DNA from 2 places in the Xanthobacter sp. 126 genome. Region 2 is predicted to be linked to the other one. Evidence: predicted binding sites of a transcription regulator. Region 2 holds the regulator's gene; the other holds the start of a gene.
The links. Region 2 encodes PhoB, which activates phosphate uptake and scavenging genes when phosphate is short. Its sites were predicted from a motif close to TGTCATNNANCTGTCAT; they were not measured.

Region 1 (7,819 bases), 4.5 Mb from region 2:
CGGAAAGCCGTCGCGCGACGCAGCGTGCGACGCAGGAGGACAAGTGGGTGGAGGAGGCGGTGCGCGTCCGCTTCGGCACCCATGGCCTTGCGCGGGCGCGCGAATTCCGCCTGTACGCGGCAGGGCCGTTCGCCCGTGAAGCCGAGCTGGCGCTGAAATTAACCTCCAGGCAAGACTGATCGGACAATGCTCTTGCGTGTCGCCGGCCGGCAACGGTTCGGCGCCCTATTGGGGACATGAAGTCTCGGCAAGGGCTGGCGTATGGGAATTTGTCGGGATCGATGGCCGAGGGCCGGTCGGGCTGTGTCGCCGCTTCTCGTCGCCACTGCCTTCATCATCGCAATGCCTTGCGGGGCGGGGGCTGACGACGTCTCGGGCCGGGCGCCGAAAGGCCTGACGGCCGGTTCAGGGCTCGGCCTCTGGCCGGGCTCCGCGCGGGCGCTGAAGCTCGCGACGCTCGATCTGCCGCAGCCGGTCGGTACCGGCCTGCCGGAGGTTCCGAAGGAGGCGATGGCCGAGGCTGCGAAGCCGGCGCGCCGTGTTGTCGCACCCGGCGCCATCGTCACCGCCTCCCTCGCGCCCGTCTCCGAAGACAGTGCGCGCGCCACCGCGGTTGCCGCAATCGCGGGCCAGCCGGTGCTGAATGTGACGCGGGACGAGATCGGCACCGGGCCGGAGCCGTCGGACCTCGTCTCGCCCGCCCTCGCGTCGTCCACCCAGTCTTCCTCCGATCCGACGGATGACGACGCCTTCGCCTTTCCCCCGCCGCTGGTGCTCTCGGATCGCGAGACAGTCGAGCCGCCGCGCCACCTGGACCTGTCGGGCGCCTATCTGGAATTGGCCCTCGACATCCTTCTGGAATTGCCGCTGATCCAGGACGCCGCACGCGTTGCCGCGGCGGAGGACGTTCCCGCGGATCTGGAGCAGGCCCGCCGTGCGGCCGAGACGCTGGCGCGCGAGGACGCGCCGGAGGAGGCCCTCGGGGAGTTCGGCAGCGGCACCGCGCTCGTCGGCCCGGTGCCGCATCAGGATCCCGTGGCGGTGTTCAGCCGCGATCCGGTGCTGTTTCCGGCCCTTGCCTTCCAGTATGCGGCCCTCGCCGAGCACGGCTATGTGCCCCATCCGGCGCCACACGCCGAGGGCGAGGCGACCCTGGTCTCACCGGACAGCACCGTGGAGCTGGAGACGCCGCCCAGCGACGGCATCTGGCCCTCGCCCGCGCAGCGGCTGGAGCTCGGCGGCGAGAAGCTGGCGCGGGCGCAGAAGTGCCTGGCGGAAGCCATCTATTTCGAAAGCCGCGGCGAGCCCAAGCGCGGCCAGATCGCGGTGGCGCAGGTCATCGTGAACCGCGTGTTCTCCGGCTACTACCCGGCGGATGTGTGCGGCGCGGTCTACCAGAATGCCCACAAGCACCTCGCCTGCCAGTTCACCTTCGCCTGCGACGACGTGCCGGACGTGGTGCGGGAGCCGGACATGTGGGTGCAGGCCAAGGAAATCGCCGCCGACATGCTGGACGGAAAGCTGTGGCTCGCCTCCATCGGCCGCGCGACCCACTACCACGCCTACTGGGTGCATCCGAGCTGGGTGCGGGAGATGCGCAAGCTGGACAAGATCGGCGTGCACACCTTCTACCGCCCGCGTCGCTGGGGCGACAGCTACTGAGCATCCGGCCCGCGCGCTCTAGCCCGCGCGGCGCCTGAGCGGAGCAGCGTCCCAGCCCGCGCGGCGCCTGAGCGGAGCAGCGTCCCAGCCCGCGCGGCGCCTGAGCGAGAGAACGCTCAGGCGTGGCCGGCGTCGCTGGAGAGCATTCCGGGCACGATGCCGAGCTTGCGCAGGGCATTATCGTATTTCGTCTCCACCCCTGCGCCGAAGATGAGGTCCGGGTCGGCCGGGCAGTTCAGCCAGCCATTGGCCTGGATCTCCGTCTCGAGCTGGCCCGGCGCCCAGCCGGCATAGCCGAGTGCCAGCACCGCGCTGCGCGGTCCGCGGCCGCCGGCGATGGCCTTCAGGATATCCAGCGTGGCGGTGAGGCAGATGCCGTCATCGATGGTCAGTGTGGAGTTCTCGACGAAATAGTCCGCCGAGTGCAGCACGAAGCCGCGTCCGGTCTCCACCGGCCCGCCGCGCAGCACTTTGACGGTGCCGGCGCTTTTCGGCAGCAGGATGCGCTCGGCGGCGGGAACCACGTCCAGCTGCACGAGGAGGTCAGTGAAGTCGATGTGGCTCGCCGGCTGGTTCACCACGATGCCCATGGCTCCTTCCGGAGAGTGGGCGCACATGTAGACGAGGGTGCGGGCGAACTGCTCGTCGCGCATGGTCGGCATGGCGATGAGCATCTGCCCATCGAGGAAACCCGACCCTCCGCCTTCGATCGTATGGTTCTGGCTCGCAGTCATGGAGAAAGGGTACCGCCGTTCGGGCGTCTTGGAAATGCGGATTGCATCGCAGGTCGCCGCGAAGCCTCGTCGCAAGGCTGCGAATTCCGCGGCGGGTCACACGCTTGTGCACGCGATTGGTGAGGGGAAGGGCTTTGCGGCGAAGCCGCGAGCGGGTACCCGCTAGGCCCATGACATCGACCCCTCAGCGCGCCCTGGGCGCTTGGCCGGCGGTTCGGCCCGCCTTCCTGTTGTCGTCTCGTGGCGTGTTCGCCCGCGCACTTCTCGCCGGCGCCATGCTTGCGGCTCTCTCGCCGGCCGCATGGGCTGCGAGTGCGCCTCCGGTGAAGGTGCCGGGCGCGGATGTGGTCCTGATGGCGGGCGCCGTCTCCGGCACGACGGCGGATGCGGGCATCGAGCTGAAGCTCGCCCCCGGCTGGAAGACCTACTGGCGCTATCCCGGCGACAGTGGCGTGCCGCCGACGCTGGACTGGAGCGGTTCGGAGAACATCGCCCGGGTGGAGATGGAATGGCCCGCGCCCAAGCGCTTCGCTGACGGGGGCGGGGGCTTTTCCATCGGCTACAAGGGGGCGGTCCTGTTCCCCCTGAAGGTGGAGCTGAAGGACAAGGACAAGCCGGCGCGGCTTGCTCTCGCGTTCGATTTCGCGGTGTGCGAGGCCCTGTGCATGCCCGCCCGCGCTGACCTCTCCATCGCGCTTGGCGGTGACGCGGGCGCCGAGGCGTCCCGTATCTCGGCTGCCCGCGCGGCCCTGCCGGTGGAACGTCCGCTGGGCGTTGCCGAGCCGACCTCGGTGCAGAAGGTCGAACTGGACGCGAGCGCCGAACCGCCGCATCTCGTGATCGAGGTCAGGGCCCAGAATCCCAAGGCGGATCTGTTCGCCGAGGGACCGGACCGCTGGGCCCTGCCGTTGCCGCAGAAGACCATGCTGCCGGACGGTGCCGCCCGGTTCGAGCTGCCCCTCGACGGCATTCCCGCCGGCACCGATCCGTCCGGCACGCCGCTCACCCTGACCCTCGTGGACGGCCCGAAGGCGATCGTGACAACAGTGCCTGTTCCGAAGCTGCCGCCACGCTGAACTGGGCCGCTCCGGCCCGCAGCCAGCGCTTTTCTCCCCGTCAAAAGCCCGTATTGTCGGCGCGGGCGCAAACGCCCAAGACTGTGGAGAAGACGATGCCCATTTCGGTCGGCGACAAACTGCCCAACGCCACCTTCCGTGTTCCCACCGAGGACGGCCCCGTGCCGAAGACCACCGACGAAATCTTCAAGGGCAAGAAGGTGGTGCTGTTCGCGGTGCCGGGTGCCTTCACCCCCACCTGCCACAAGAACCACCTGCCGGGCTATGTGCACGAGGCCGACGCCATCAAGGCGAAGGGCGTGGACGCCATCGCCGTGGTGTCGGTGAACGATCCCTTCGTCATGGGCGCCTGGGAAAAGGCCTCCGGCTCCGACGGCAAGATCGTGTTCCTGGCGGACCCTGACGCGTCCTTCGCGGCCGCGCTCGACCTCACCTTCGACGGCTCGGCCGCGGGCCTCGGCGTGCGCTCCAAGCGCTATTCGATGGTGGTCGAGGACGGCGTGGTGAAGACGCTCAACGTGGAGGACGTGCCCTCCAAGGCCGACGCCTCCGGCGCCACCGCGCTGCTCGCCCAGCTCTGATCCTTCTTACCGACTGACGGATGCCGGGCACGCCCGGCCTCCGCGCCCCGGACCCTCCTCAGGAGGGCGGGCCTCGCGCGTTTCTCGCGCGCTCTCAGGCGATGATATCGGGGAACAGTTCGTCCTCGATCTGGCCGATGCGGTCCTTCAGCTGCAGCTTGCGCTTCTTGAGCCGCTGGATCTGCAGGATGTCCGATCCCGACACGCTGGTCAGCGCCTCGATCGCCGCATCGAGATCCCGATGCTCCTGCTTCAGGCGTTCCAGGTGGACCTTGAGATCCCGTTCCTCGTCGCTCGTCATGCCCGGTCCTGTCACCGGCGCGCAGGTCCGCCGCCCGCTCGCCCCATTTGGAATGACTATGGCACGGGTATGCCGCGCCGCAAGATGGGAGGTCGCCGGAGGTGGCGGAAAGGCGGTCGACTCTTCGCCGGCTCCGTGACAGACTGATGTCGTGTTGCAGACAGGGAGTGGCTAAGAATGTCCATCCAGTCGCACCTTCAGGAACTGAAGCGGCGTCACGCGGCCATCGAGCAGGAGCTCAACCGCGAAATGAACAGCCCCGCCTCGGATCCTCTTCGTGTCGCAGAGCTGAAGCGCAAGAAGCTGGTTCTCAAGGACCAGATGTCGAAGCTGAATCCGACTTCCACCGTACATTGATGGCCTGAGAGATGTGCTCGCCGCCTGCGTGATGCAGGGCGATGCGCACCTCTTTGCGTCCCGGGAGACGATCGGCGCAAAGTGTCGTCCCGCGCGAACGGCCTTTGCGTTCCGGACCGGAGGGCTTTAATCCGGCCCCATGGCTCCTCCGCTCGTTCTCCTCCAGGACATCCATTTGCGCTTCGGCGCCACCCCTCTGCTCGACGGCGCGGAGCTTTCCGTGTCGGCGGGCGAGCGGGTGTGCCTCGTCGGTCGCAACGGCTCAGGCAAGTCCACGCTGCTGAAGGTGGCGGCTGGGCTGGTCGAGCCGGATTCCGGCACGCGCTTCTTCCAGCCCGGCACCACCGTGCGCTATCTCCAGCAGGAGCCGGACTTTTCCGGCTATGCGACGACGCTCGCCTATGTGGAGGCCGGGCTTGGACCGGGCGACGATGCCTATCGCGCCCAATATCTCCTCACCGAGCTGGGCCTCACCGGACAGGAAGACCCCGCTCACCTGTCCGGCGGCGAGGCCCGCCGGGCCGCTCTGGCGCGCGTCATCGCGCCGGAGCCGGACGTGCTGCTGCTGGACGAGCCGACCAACCACCTCGATCTGCCGGCCATCGAATGGCTGGAAAGCGAGCTGAAGGGGCTGAAGTCCGCCATGGTGCTCATCAGCCATGACCGGCGCTTCCTCGAAACCCTCTCGCGCGCCACCGTCTGGCTCGACCGCGGCCAGACCCGGCGGCTGGAGCAGGGCTTCGGCGCGTTCGAAGCCTGGCGCGACGAGGTGCTGGAACAGGAAGAGACCGAGCGCCACAAGCTCGACCGCAAGATCGTCGCGGAGCTGGACTGGCTGCGCTACGGCGTCACCGCCCGCCGCAAGCGCAATGTGCGCCGGCTGGGCCTGCTGCATTCCATGCGCAAGGATCGCCGCGATGAGCGCCGCGCGGTCGGCAACGTCAAGCTGGCGGTGAGCGAGGCGGAGGCCTCCGGCAAGCTCGTCATCGAAGCGAAGCACATCGCCAAGGCCTTCGGCGCGCGGGAGGTGGTGAAGGATTTCTCCACCCGCATCCTACGTGGCGACCGCATCGGCATCATCGGCCCCAACGGCGCCGGCAAGACCACGCTCATCAAGCTGCTCACCGGTGAGCTCGCCCCCGATTCGGGCACGGTAAGGCTCGGCACCAATCTCGAAGTCGCCAGCCTCGACCAGAAGCGCGCGGCGCTCGATCCCGGCACCACCCTGCGCGATGCCCTCACCGGAGGCGGCTCGGACCAGGTGCAGGTGGGCGGCGTGCCCAAGCACGTGATGGGCTATCTGAAGGACTTCCTCTTCACCCCCGAGCAGGCCAATGCCCCGCTCTCGGTGCTCTCCGGCGGCGAGCGCGGCCGGCTGATGCTGGCGCGGGCGCTGGCGTTGCCCTCCAACGTGCTGGTGCTGGACGAGCCCACCAACGACCTCGACCTCGAAACCCTCGACCTTCTGCAGGAGATGGTGGCCGACTATCCCGGCACCGTCATCCTCGTCAGCCACGATCGTGACTTCCTGGACCGTACCGTCTCCAGCGTCATCATGGCGGAGGGGGACGGGATGTTCCGCGAATATGCCGGCGGCTATTCGGACATGCTGTCCCAGCGCGGACGCGGCGTGGAGGCCCGGGACAAGGGGGCGCCCGCGTCGAAGGCCAAGGCGGGCGAGCCGAAGCCCGAGGCCGGCAAGGGGGCAGCTGCCGCCGGGGCGAAGCGACGGCTCTCCTTCCATGAGCAGCACGCGCTCAAGACGCTGCCCAAGACCATGGACGACCTGCGCGCCAAGCTGGAGAAGCTCGCCGCCGAAATCGCCGACCCTGCGCTCTACGCTCGCGACCCTGCGCGCTTCGACAAGGCCTCGGCGGCGCTGGCGGAGACGCAGGCGGCCCTCGACGCAGCGGAAGAGGAATGGCTGCGCCTTGAAATCCTGAAAGAGGAACTCGAAGGGTAGGCCCCGCTCAGGGGCGGCGCCGCATCAGCACTGTGCTCTCGAAATCGATGACCAGATCCCCGTGCTGGTTCGTCCCTGAATTGTAGGTGCGCAGGAAGCCCCATTGGGGCCGGGACTTGATGGTGATCTTGTCCCGCACCTCGGTGGCGAACGAGATGGTGTCGCCGGCATAGACCGGCTTCAGCCAGCGCAGCTTGGTGAAGCCCGAGGCCGGTCCGAAAGAGCCACCGCCCGGCACGCCTTCCTCGCCGGGTCTGGAGGCCTCCTTGGGCAGCGCCATGTTGGAGGCGACGAAGCACTTCATCCACATGGCGGCCGTGTGCCAGCCGGAGGCCACCAGCGCGCCGAACGGACTGCGGCGCGCCGCCTCCGGATCCACATGGAACGGCTGGGGATCGTAGAGACGGGCGAAGGCCAGCATCTCCGCCTCGGTGAAGGTGTGGTTGCCCAGCGCGGCGGTGGCGCCCGCCTCGACTTCCTCGAAATACATCATGCGAGGCGCGCTCCCGGATTGCGGCGGCCGACCATGACCACGCAGGTCTGGTCCAGGGCGGCGCTCTTGTCGGCTTTCAGAAGCTCGAAGCGGAAGGTCACGAGGCCCATGTCCGGGTTGCTCTTGGAGGTGCGGCTCTCCAGCACCGTGCGGCGGAGCGTGAGCACATCGTCGGGGAAGACCGGGGCGAGCCACTTGTTCTCGGGAACGCCGGGCGAGCCCATGCCGGCAGTGCGCAGCAGGAAGCCGTCGCAGACGAGCCGCATCATGATGGCGCAGGAATGCCAGCCGGAGGCCGCCAGCCCGCCGAGCAGGGACGCCTTGCCCGCAGCCGCATCGAGATGCATGGGCTGGGGATCGAACTCGCGGGCGAAGGCGAGGATCTCCTCCTCCGTGACCTTGTGCGAGCCGAACGTCTTCACCTCACCGATGATGAAATCTTCGAAGAAGATGTCGGGCAAGGCGGCCTCCCTGTCGTTGGAGGCCGATGGAAGGCGAGGATGACGCAAACGTCAAGCTGGGCGTGGGGATGACTGGGGCGTCCGGCTCAAAAGAGGTCCTTGTCGCGCCCCACCAGAAGGTCGCGGAGGTTCTGAGTGACAGGAAATCCGTAGCCGCCTTCGCGAACGGGCGCGTAGAGCACGCCGTCGTC
Region 2 (7,819 bases):
ACCGCTCTCGGCGTGATCGCCGTAGCTGGCTCGCTGTTTGCCGGCAGCGCCCAGGCTGTCGATTTCACCGGCGCTGGCGCGTCCTTCCCCGCCCCCGTCTACCAGTCCTGGGGCGCCAAGTTCAAAGAGAAGACCGGCGCGACGCTGAACTACCAGTCGATCGGCTCCGGCGGCGGCCAGAACCAGATCATCAACCGCACCGTGGACTTCGGCGCGTCCGACGCGACGGTCCCGGGCGAGAAGCTCGCGGCCAACAACCTGCTGCAGTTCCCGACCGTGATCGGCTCGGTGGTCGCCACCGTCAACCTCGACGGCGTCACCACCAACCAGCTCAAGCTCACCGGCCCGGTGCTCGCCGACATCTATCTCGGCAAGATCACCAAGTGGAACGACAAGGCCATCGCCGACCTGAACCCCGGCGTGACCCTGCCCTCGAACGCCATCGTCCCGGTCTATCGTTCGGATAGCTCGGGCACGACCGCGATCTTCACCTCCTACCTGTCGGCCGTGAGCCCGGACTGGAAGTCCAAGGTCGGCTCGGCGACCTCGGTCCAGTGGCCCACCGGCGCTGGCGCCAAGGGTAACGAGGGCGTCACCGGCACCGTCAAGAACACCAAGGGCGGCATCGGCTACGTCGAGTTCATCTACGCCGCCGCCAACAAGCTGGTCGTGACCCAGCTGCAGAACAAGGCCGGCAAGTTCGTCACCCCCGAGGTCGCCGGCTTCCAGGCCGCCGCCGCCTCCGCCGACTGGAAGGGCGCCAAGGACTTCGCCGCTTCCATGATCGACGCCCCGGCCCCCGAGGCCTGGCCGATCGTCTCCCCCACCTACATCCTGCTGCCGAAGAACCCGACCAACGTCGAGGCTTCGCGCGAAGTGATGAAGTTCTTCGAGTGGGCCTACACCAAGGAAGGCGCCGACATCGCCGAAGGCCTGCACTACATCCCGCTGCCCGCGGCGGTGGTCGAGCAGGTGAAGGCCGCCTTCAAGGCCGAAGTGAAGGGTCCGGACGGCAAGCCCGTCCTCTGATCTGAAGAAGATCGCGCCGCTCTCCCAGGAGGGCGGCGCTTTTCCATCAGGCGACAGGTCCGGTAGCGCACACGCATCGACAAGCCGGGGCAGGGGATAAAATGGACGCGACGGTGGACGGCATGCGGTCTGGCTCGGCAGAGCCCATCAGCAAGGCCAAAGGCACGGGACGGATCGCCGATCCGATCTTCGTCACCCTCCTGTGGGCGAGCGGCATCTTCGTCCTCATCCTGCTCGGCCTCATCATCGCCGAGCTGTTCAAGGGCGGCCTGCCGGCGCTCCAGCACTTCGGGCTCGACTTCATCTGGTCGTCCGCCTGGAACCCGGTCACCGAGAATTTCGGCGCCCTGGTGATGATCTACGGCACGCTGTTCTCCGCCATCATCGCGGTGATCGTGGCGCTGCCGCTCTCCTTCGGCATCGCCTTCTTCCTCACCGAGATCGCGCCCCAGCCACTGAAGCGGCCCGTCGGCGTCGCGGTCCAGCTTCTGGCCGCCGTGCCCTCCATCATCTACGGCATGTGGGGCTTCTTCGTCGTCGTCCCGCTGATCGCCGCCTACGTGCAGCCCCCGCTGATCGACCTGTTCGGCGACCTGCCGGTCATCGGCGCCCTGTTCGCCGGCCCGCCGCTCGGCTCGGGCATGCTCACCGCCGGCCTCATCCTCGCGGTGATGATCTTGCCCTTCATCACCGCCATGTTCGTGGAGACGCTGGAAAGCGTGCCGCCCATGCTGAAGGAATCGGCCTACGGCATCGGCGCCACCACCTACGAGGTCTACAAGAACGTCTCGGTGCCCTACGGCAAGACCGCCATGGTGGGCGCCATCATGCTCGGCCTCGGCCGCGCGCTGGGCGAGACCATGGCCGTGACCTTCGTCATCGGCAACGCGACGCGCCTGTCCGCCTCCCTGTTCGCGCCGGGCGCCACCATCGCCTCCACCATCGCCAACGAATTCCCCGAGGCCCCGATCGGGTCGCTGAAGCTCACCTCGCTGCTGCAGCTCGGCTTCATCCTGTTCGTGATCTCCTTCATCGTCCTTGCACTGTCCCGGGCGCTCGTGCGCTCGCGGCTCGACTGACCGGGAGCTTCAGAACCATGGCTTCCCTCGCCGCGCGCCGCGCCACCGACCGGGCCGTCAAGGCCATCTCCACCGGCTTCGCCGTCTTCGCCCTGTTCCTTCTCGGCTGGATCCTCTGGACCCTGCTCTCGCGCGGCCTGCCCGCGCTGGGATTGAACGTCTTCACCCAGGTCACCAAGCCGCCGGGCCAGGGCGGCGGCCTGCTGAATGCCATCGTCGGCTCGCTGATCCAGATCGGCATCGCCATGGCCATCGGCGGCCCCATCGGCATCTTCTGCGGCACCTTCCTCGCCGAGAACGGCAAGGGCACCAAGGTCGGCGCCGCCGCCCGCTTCGTGAACGACATCCTGCTGTCGGCGCCGTCCATCCTGGTGGGCCTGTTCATCTACACCCTGCTGGTGGTGCCGCTCGGCGGCTTCTCCGGCTGGGCGGGCTCCATCGCCCTGGCGATCCTGGTGATCCCGGTCATCGTGCGCACCACCGAGGACATGCTGAACCTCGTGCCCGTCGGCCTGCGCGAAGCCGCCTTCGCGCTTGGCGCGCCGCAGTGGAAGGTAGTGATGTTCATCACCTGGCGCGCGGCCCGCGCCGGCATCGTCACCGGCGTGCTTCTGGCCATCGCCCGCGCCGCCGGCGAGACCGCGCCGCTGCTGTTCACCTCGCTCGGCAACAACGCCATGTCGACCGACCTGTCGAAGCCGATGGCGAGCCTGCCCATCGCCATCTACCAGTTCGCCGGCAGCCCGTTCGACGACTGGGTCTCGCTCGCCTGGGCCGGCGCACTGCTCATCACCGTGGGCGTGCTGGTGCTCAACGTGGCGTCCCGCCTCTTCCTGGCGCGGAGCCACTAGCTCCCGCCGCCGCCCTTTCCATTTCCTCCGAAGCAAGGCCAAGGCCCAAGCGAGGACAAGATGACTTCAGCCGTCGATCCCACCTTCAATCTCGCCTCCGCCGTGGGTGCCAAGCCGGACGCGCCGCCGGCCCCCGCCAAGATCAAGGTGGAGAACCTGCAGTTCTACTATGGCAGCAACCATGCGCTGCGGAACATCAACTTCGAGGTTCCCGAGAAGCGCGTGACCGCCATGATCGGTCCGTCGGGCTGCGGCAAGTCCACACTGCTGCGCGTGTTCAACCGCATGTTCGACCTCTACCCCGGCCAGCGCGCCGAGGGCTCGGTGCTGTTCGACGGCGTGAACATCGTCGGCAAGGAACTGGACCCCACCATCGTACGCACCCGCATCGGCATGGTGTTCCAGAAGCCTACGCCGTTCCCCATGTCGATCTATGACAACATCGCGTTCGGCGTGAAGCTGCACGAGAAGCTCTCCAAGGCACAGATGGACGAGCGCGTGGAATGGTGCCTGCGCAAGGCCGCCATCTGGGACGAGACCAAGGACCGCCTGCACACCTCGGCGCTCGGCATGTCCGGCGGCCAGCAGCAGCGCCTGTGCATCGCCCGCACCATCGCGGTGAAGCCCGAGGTGATCCTGCTCGACGAGCCGACCTCGGCCCTCGACCCCATCTCCACCTCGAAGATCGAGGACCTGATCGACGAGCTGAAGCAGGAATTCACCATCGTCATCGTCACCCACAACATGCAGCAGGCCGCGCGCTGCGCCGACATGACCGCCTTCTTCTATCTGGGCGAGCTGATCGAGATGGCGCCTTCCGACGTGATCTTCACCAATCCGAAGGAGATCAAGACGCGCGACTACATCACCGGCCGCTTCGGCTGACGGATTGAAGGATCACTGAGATGCCGGATCATATCGTCGCCTCCTTCGATCAGGAGTTGAAGGAAATCGGCCGCAAGGTCGTCGAGATGGGCGGGCAGGCCGAGCGCCTGGTCGCCGACAGCGTCGCCTCCCTCATCCGCCGCGACAGCGCCCTCGCGCAGAAGGTCGTGCTGCTGGATGCCAGCGTCGACCAGGTGCAGCGCGAGATCGAGGACCGGGCCATCCTGGTCATCGCCAAGCGCCAGCCGGTGGCCATCGACCTGCGCGAGATCGTCGCCGCGATCCGCATCGCCAACGATCTCGAGCGCATCGGCGACCTCGCCAAGAACGTGGGCAAGCGCGTCATCGCCATCGAGGGCGAGTATCACCCGGCGAAGCTGGTGCGCGGGGTGGAGCACATCTCCGACCTCGTGCTCGAGCAGCTGAAGGAAGTGCTGGACGCCTACGCCGCCCGCAACGAGGCCAAGGCGCTGGAAGTGTGGGGCCGCGACGGCGCCATCGACATCATGTACACGTCCCTGTTCCGCGAGCTCCTCACCTACATGATGGAGGATCCGCGCAACATCTCCGTGTGCACGCACCTCTTGTTCTGCGCCAAGAACATCGAGCGCATCGGCGACCACGCGACCAACATCGCGGAGATCGTCTACTACATGGTGACGGGCCAGAACCTGCCGGAGAGCCGCCCCAAGGCGGACGCCTCCAGCGACACCACCCTGCCCTTCCCGGGCCGCACCACCACCGTTCAGAGCTGATCAACCAGACCTGAAGACGGGGCGGAGAGCCCCGATAGTGACGGATAGACCAAAGTGCCGGCGCGTATTCTGATCGTCGAGGACGAAGAGCCGTTAACCCTCCTGCTCCGCTACAATCTGGAGTCGGAGGGTTACGGGGTCGAGAGCGTGGGACGCGGCGACGAAGCCGAGACCCGGCTGCGCGAAAGCGTGCCTGATCTCATCATCCTCGACTGGATGCTGCCCGGCCTCTCCGGCATCGAACTGTGCCGGCGCCTGCGCACCCGGCCGGAGACCGAGCGGCTGCCCGTCATCATGCTCACCGCCCGCGGTGAGGAAACCGAGCGGGTGCGCGGCCTCGCCACCGGCGCGGACGACTATGTGGTGAAGCCCTTCTCGGTGCCCGAGCTGCTCGCCCGCGTGCGCGCCCTGCTGCGCCGGGCCAAGCCCGAGCACGTCGCCACCCTGCTGCGGGCCGGCGACATCGAGCTCGACCGCGAGACCCACCGGGTTCACCGCGCCGGTCGCGAGATCCATCTCGGCCCCACCGAGTTCCGCCTGCTGGAATTCCTGATGCAGAGCCCCGGCCGCGTCTTCTCCCGCGAGCAGCTGCTCGACGGCGTGTGGGGCCAGGACGTCTATATCGACGAGCGCACGGTGGACGTGCATGTGGGCCGCCTGCGCAAGGCCATAAACCGCGGCCGCCAGTCCGACCCCATCCGCACCGTGCGCGGCGCCGGCTACTCCTTCAACGAGATGTTCGCCCGCGCGCACTGAGCGTTGCTTCGCTCAAACGCCACGCGGGCTGTCTTTACGTCGTCTTCGCTCAAACGCCGCGCGGGCTATTTTGGGGGAGGCGCAACCTCCCCCGAGCCGTCATCCCCCGGCTCGTCCTGGGGATCCACCCCGCCACGCGTCGGGCTGCTCGGAAGTATCAGCACCCCTCTGGCCGATGGGTGGATTGCCCGCACAAGGCGGGCAATGACGGCGGGATGTATGAAACGGGGCAGATCTCCGATGAGACGCAGCCCTCACCCCGTCCGCACCCCCAAAAGCCCAAGCGCCTGCTTGGCCGCGCGCTCGCCGGAGAGCCAGGCGCCGCCGACCGTGCCCCAGAGCGTCTCGTGGGTGTGCTCGCCGGCGAAGACCAGCCGGCCGCCCACCGTTTCGGTGAAGGCGCGGCGCATGTTGCCGAAGCCCGGCAAGGCGCAGGAGAAGGCGCCCAGCGCCCACGGCTCCTTGCTCCAGCGGGTGGCGAAGACCTTGCCGACGCGCGCGGCGGTATCGGCGCCGAACTCGCGCGTCAGCGCCGCCTTCACGAAGGACGCCGCCGCCTCGGGCGGACTGTCGGCGAGGCCGGCGGCCACGTCGCCCCCCACTTCAAGGCTGTAGAGGTCTGTGCCGCCGATACGGGCGCGCAGCGCATAGGCGCGCGGGCCGTCGGCGCGGAAATAGACCAGCTCGTCAGCGCCGAGATTGCCGGGATTGCGCGGCAGGCGGAAGCCGATGTGGTCGAAGGCGCCGAGCGTGATCTTCTCCACCGCCGTGCGGTAGCGCTGCGGCAAGGACGGGCCGATGCGCAGCTTGCCTGCCGCAATCAGGCTCGGCGGTACGGCGACGATCACCGCGCGCCCGGTCACGCTGCCCTTGTTGGTCTGCACCGAGACGAGGCGCGGGCTGAGATCGATGGAGCGCGCCGCCACCTCGAGCCGCACGGTCAGCGGACGGGCGAGCTGCGCCACCAGCGTGCCCACGCCCTGCCGGCAGATGTCCTCGCTCTCGCGCTCGTCGAAGCGGGAGACATCCACGGTGGAGACCTGATCCAGTTCCTTGGCGCAGTTGAACGGGCCGAGGACGAAGCGGGCGCTCGGCCCCCACGGTCCGAGGTCCGGCAAGGCGCGGGAGGCGGCCATGTCGCGGTTGGCATCGCCCGCGGCGACGATGGCCCGCTCGCCGCGGCGGACCGTGGCGATGAAATCCTCATAATCGGTATCGCCCGCCTCGCGCCCGCCCACATAGAGCCGGCCGCCATCGGGCGCGCGATAGATGTCGAGCCCCTCGGCCCGGCCGAAGGCGGCCATGGGGCGCGCCGCCGGCATATTGAGCCGCGCCGCGCCGAGGTCGAACGGCACGCCGAACTGGGTGGTGTCGGTCACCGTGCGGCCGCCCACCTGCTTGCCGGCTTCCAGCAGCACATAGCTGCGCCCGGCCTCGGCGATGCGCCGCGCGGCGGCGATGCCGGCCGCGCCCGCACCGATGATGACGACGTCCGCGTCAGTCTGCTGGCCGAGCGCGCGCGAGGAGGCAAGGCTCATGCCCACGAGCGGCGTGGCCGCCAGGGCAACACCACGGGCGAGCAGCGCGCGGCGGGAAAGAGGGGGGCGATCGGGTTCGGTCACGGCCGGAACGCTACCATGGGGCGTGCAACGGGGCGAGAGGGCGGACCGCCCCGTAGGTAAATGCGCGACACCACGCACTTTCCCGCCGGATCGCCCCCAACCTTCGCAAAATTGTAAGCCGGCATGTGGATAAAGGGGCGCGTGGCCGGCGCGGCTTCGCTCGCGCTCGGGACATGTCGGGGGAGACCCATGAAGGATCCGGTTCAGAAGACCATCGGCTACAGGCTCACCCACACGGCGCGCCTGCAGAAGGCGCTGTCGGCCCGTCTCCTCGCCGGCCTCGGGCTGTTCCCGGGACAGGAATCCGTGCTGAAGCTTTTGTGCGAGGCGGACGGCCGCACCATGGGCGACCTTGCATCCGCGCTGCGGGTGCGCCCGCCCACGGCCTCCAAGACCATCGCCCGCCTCACCACCCAGGGCCTCGTCGAGCGCCGCGCCACCGATGGCGACGGCCGGCTCGTGCGGGTCTTCCTCACCGATGCGGGACGCGAACGCGGCGCCTCCATCGATCATGTGTGGGACCAGCTGGAGGCCGAGATGGTGGTCGGCCTCGACAGCAAGGAGAAGAAGCGGCTGCGCAAGCTCCTGCGCAAGGTGGAGAAGAACCTTGCCTTGCGCCTTGGCGCCGACGGCGGCCTCGACGACGAAGCCGAACCCGGCGACGAGGACGAGGACGCCTGAGAGCCGCAGACGCCCCCTCCATCACCGTCACCCGGGCCTGCCCTCGACTTTCCGCCTTGCATCCGGCGCATGGAGCGGTGCGGCACTATGCACCGCTCCGGGCTTTTCTCCCGGCCGATCCCGCGCTATGCCTTGTCCGATCGATTTTCAATCGATTAAAA

Region 1: the regulator PhoB is predicted to act here: its motif matches at 4,490-4,506, upstream of XAN126_RS0104105 (DUF465 domain-containing protein).

The regions. Positions count from the first base shown of each region.
Region 1 covers NZ_JAFO01000001.1:875,946-883,764, forward strand. Annotated here, with positions in the region: gene meaB (methylmalonyl Co-A mutase-associated GTPase MeaB) at 1-179, shown strand, start outside; gene XAN126_RS27520 (cell wall hydrolase) at 304-1,662, shown strand; gene XAN126_RS0104085 (YqgE/AlgH family protein) at 1,779-2,396, opposite strand; gene XAN126_RS0104090 (protein-disulfide reductase DsbD domain-containing protein) at 2,567-3,472, shown strand; gene XAN126_RS0104095 (peroxiredoxin) at 3,568-4,053, shown strand; gene XAN126_RS0104100 (DUF465 domain-containing protein) at 4,148-4,354, opposite strand; gene XAN126_RS0104105 (DUF465 domain-containing protein) at 4,532-4,711, shown strand; gene XAN126_RS0104110 (ATP-binding cassette domain-containing protein) at 4,851-6,674, shown strand; gene XAN126_RS0104115 (MaoC family dehydratase) at 6,682-7,167, opposite strand; gene XAN126_RS0104120 (MaoC family dehydratase) at 7,164-7,628, opposite strand; gene XAN126_RS0104125 (hypothetical protein) at 7,715-7,819, opposite strand, start outside.
Region 2 covers NZ_JAFO01000001.1:5,359,263-5,367,081, forward strand. Annotated here, with positions in the region: gene pstS (phosphate ABC transporter substrate-binding protein PstS) at 1-1,029, shown strand, start outside; gene pstC (phosphate ABC transporter permease subunit PstC) at 1,131-2,108, shown strand; gene pstA (phosphate ABC transporter permease PstA) at 2,126-2,959, shown strand; gene pstB (phosphate ABC transporter ATP-binding protein PstB) at 3,020-3,844, shown strand; gene phoU (phosphate signaling complex protein PhoU) at 3,865-4,599, shown strand; gene phoB (phosphate regulon transcriptional regulator PhoB) at 4,654-5,355, shown strand; gene XAN126_RS0125380 (FAD-dependent oxidoreductase) at 5,610-6,977, opposite strand; gene XAN126_RS0125385 (MarR family transcriptional regulator) at 7,167-7,658, shown strand.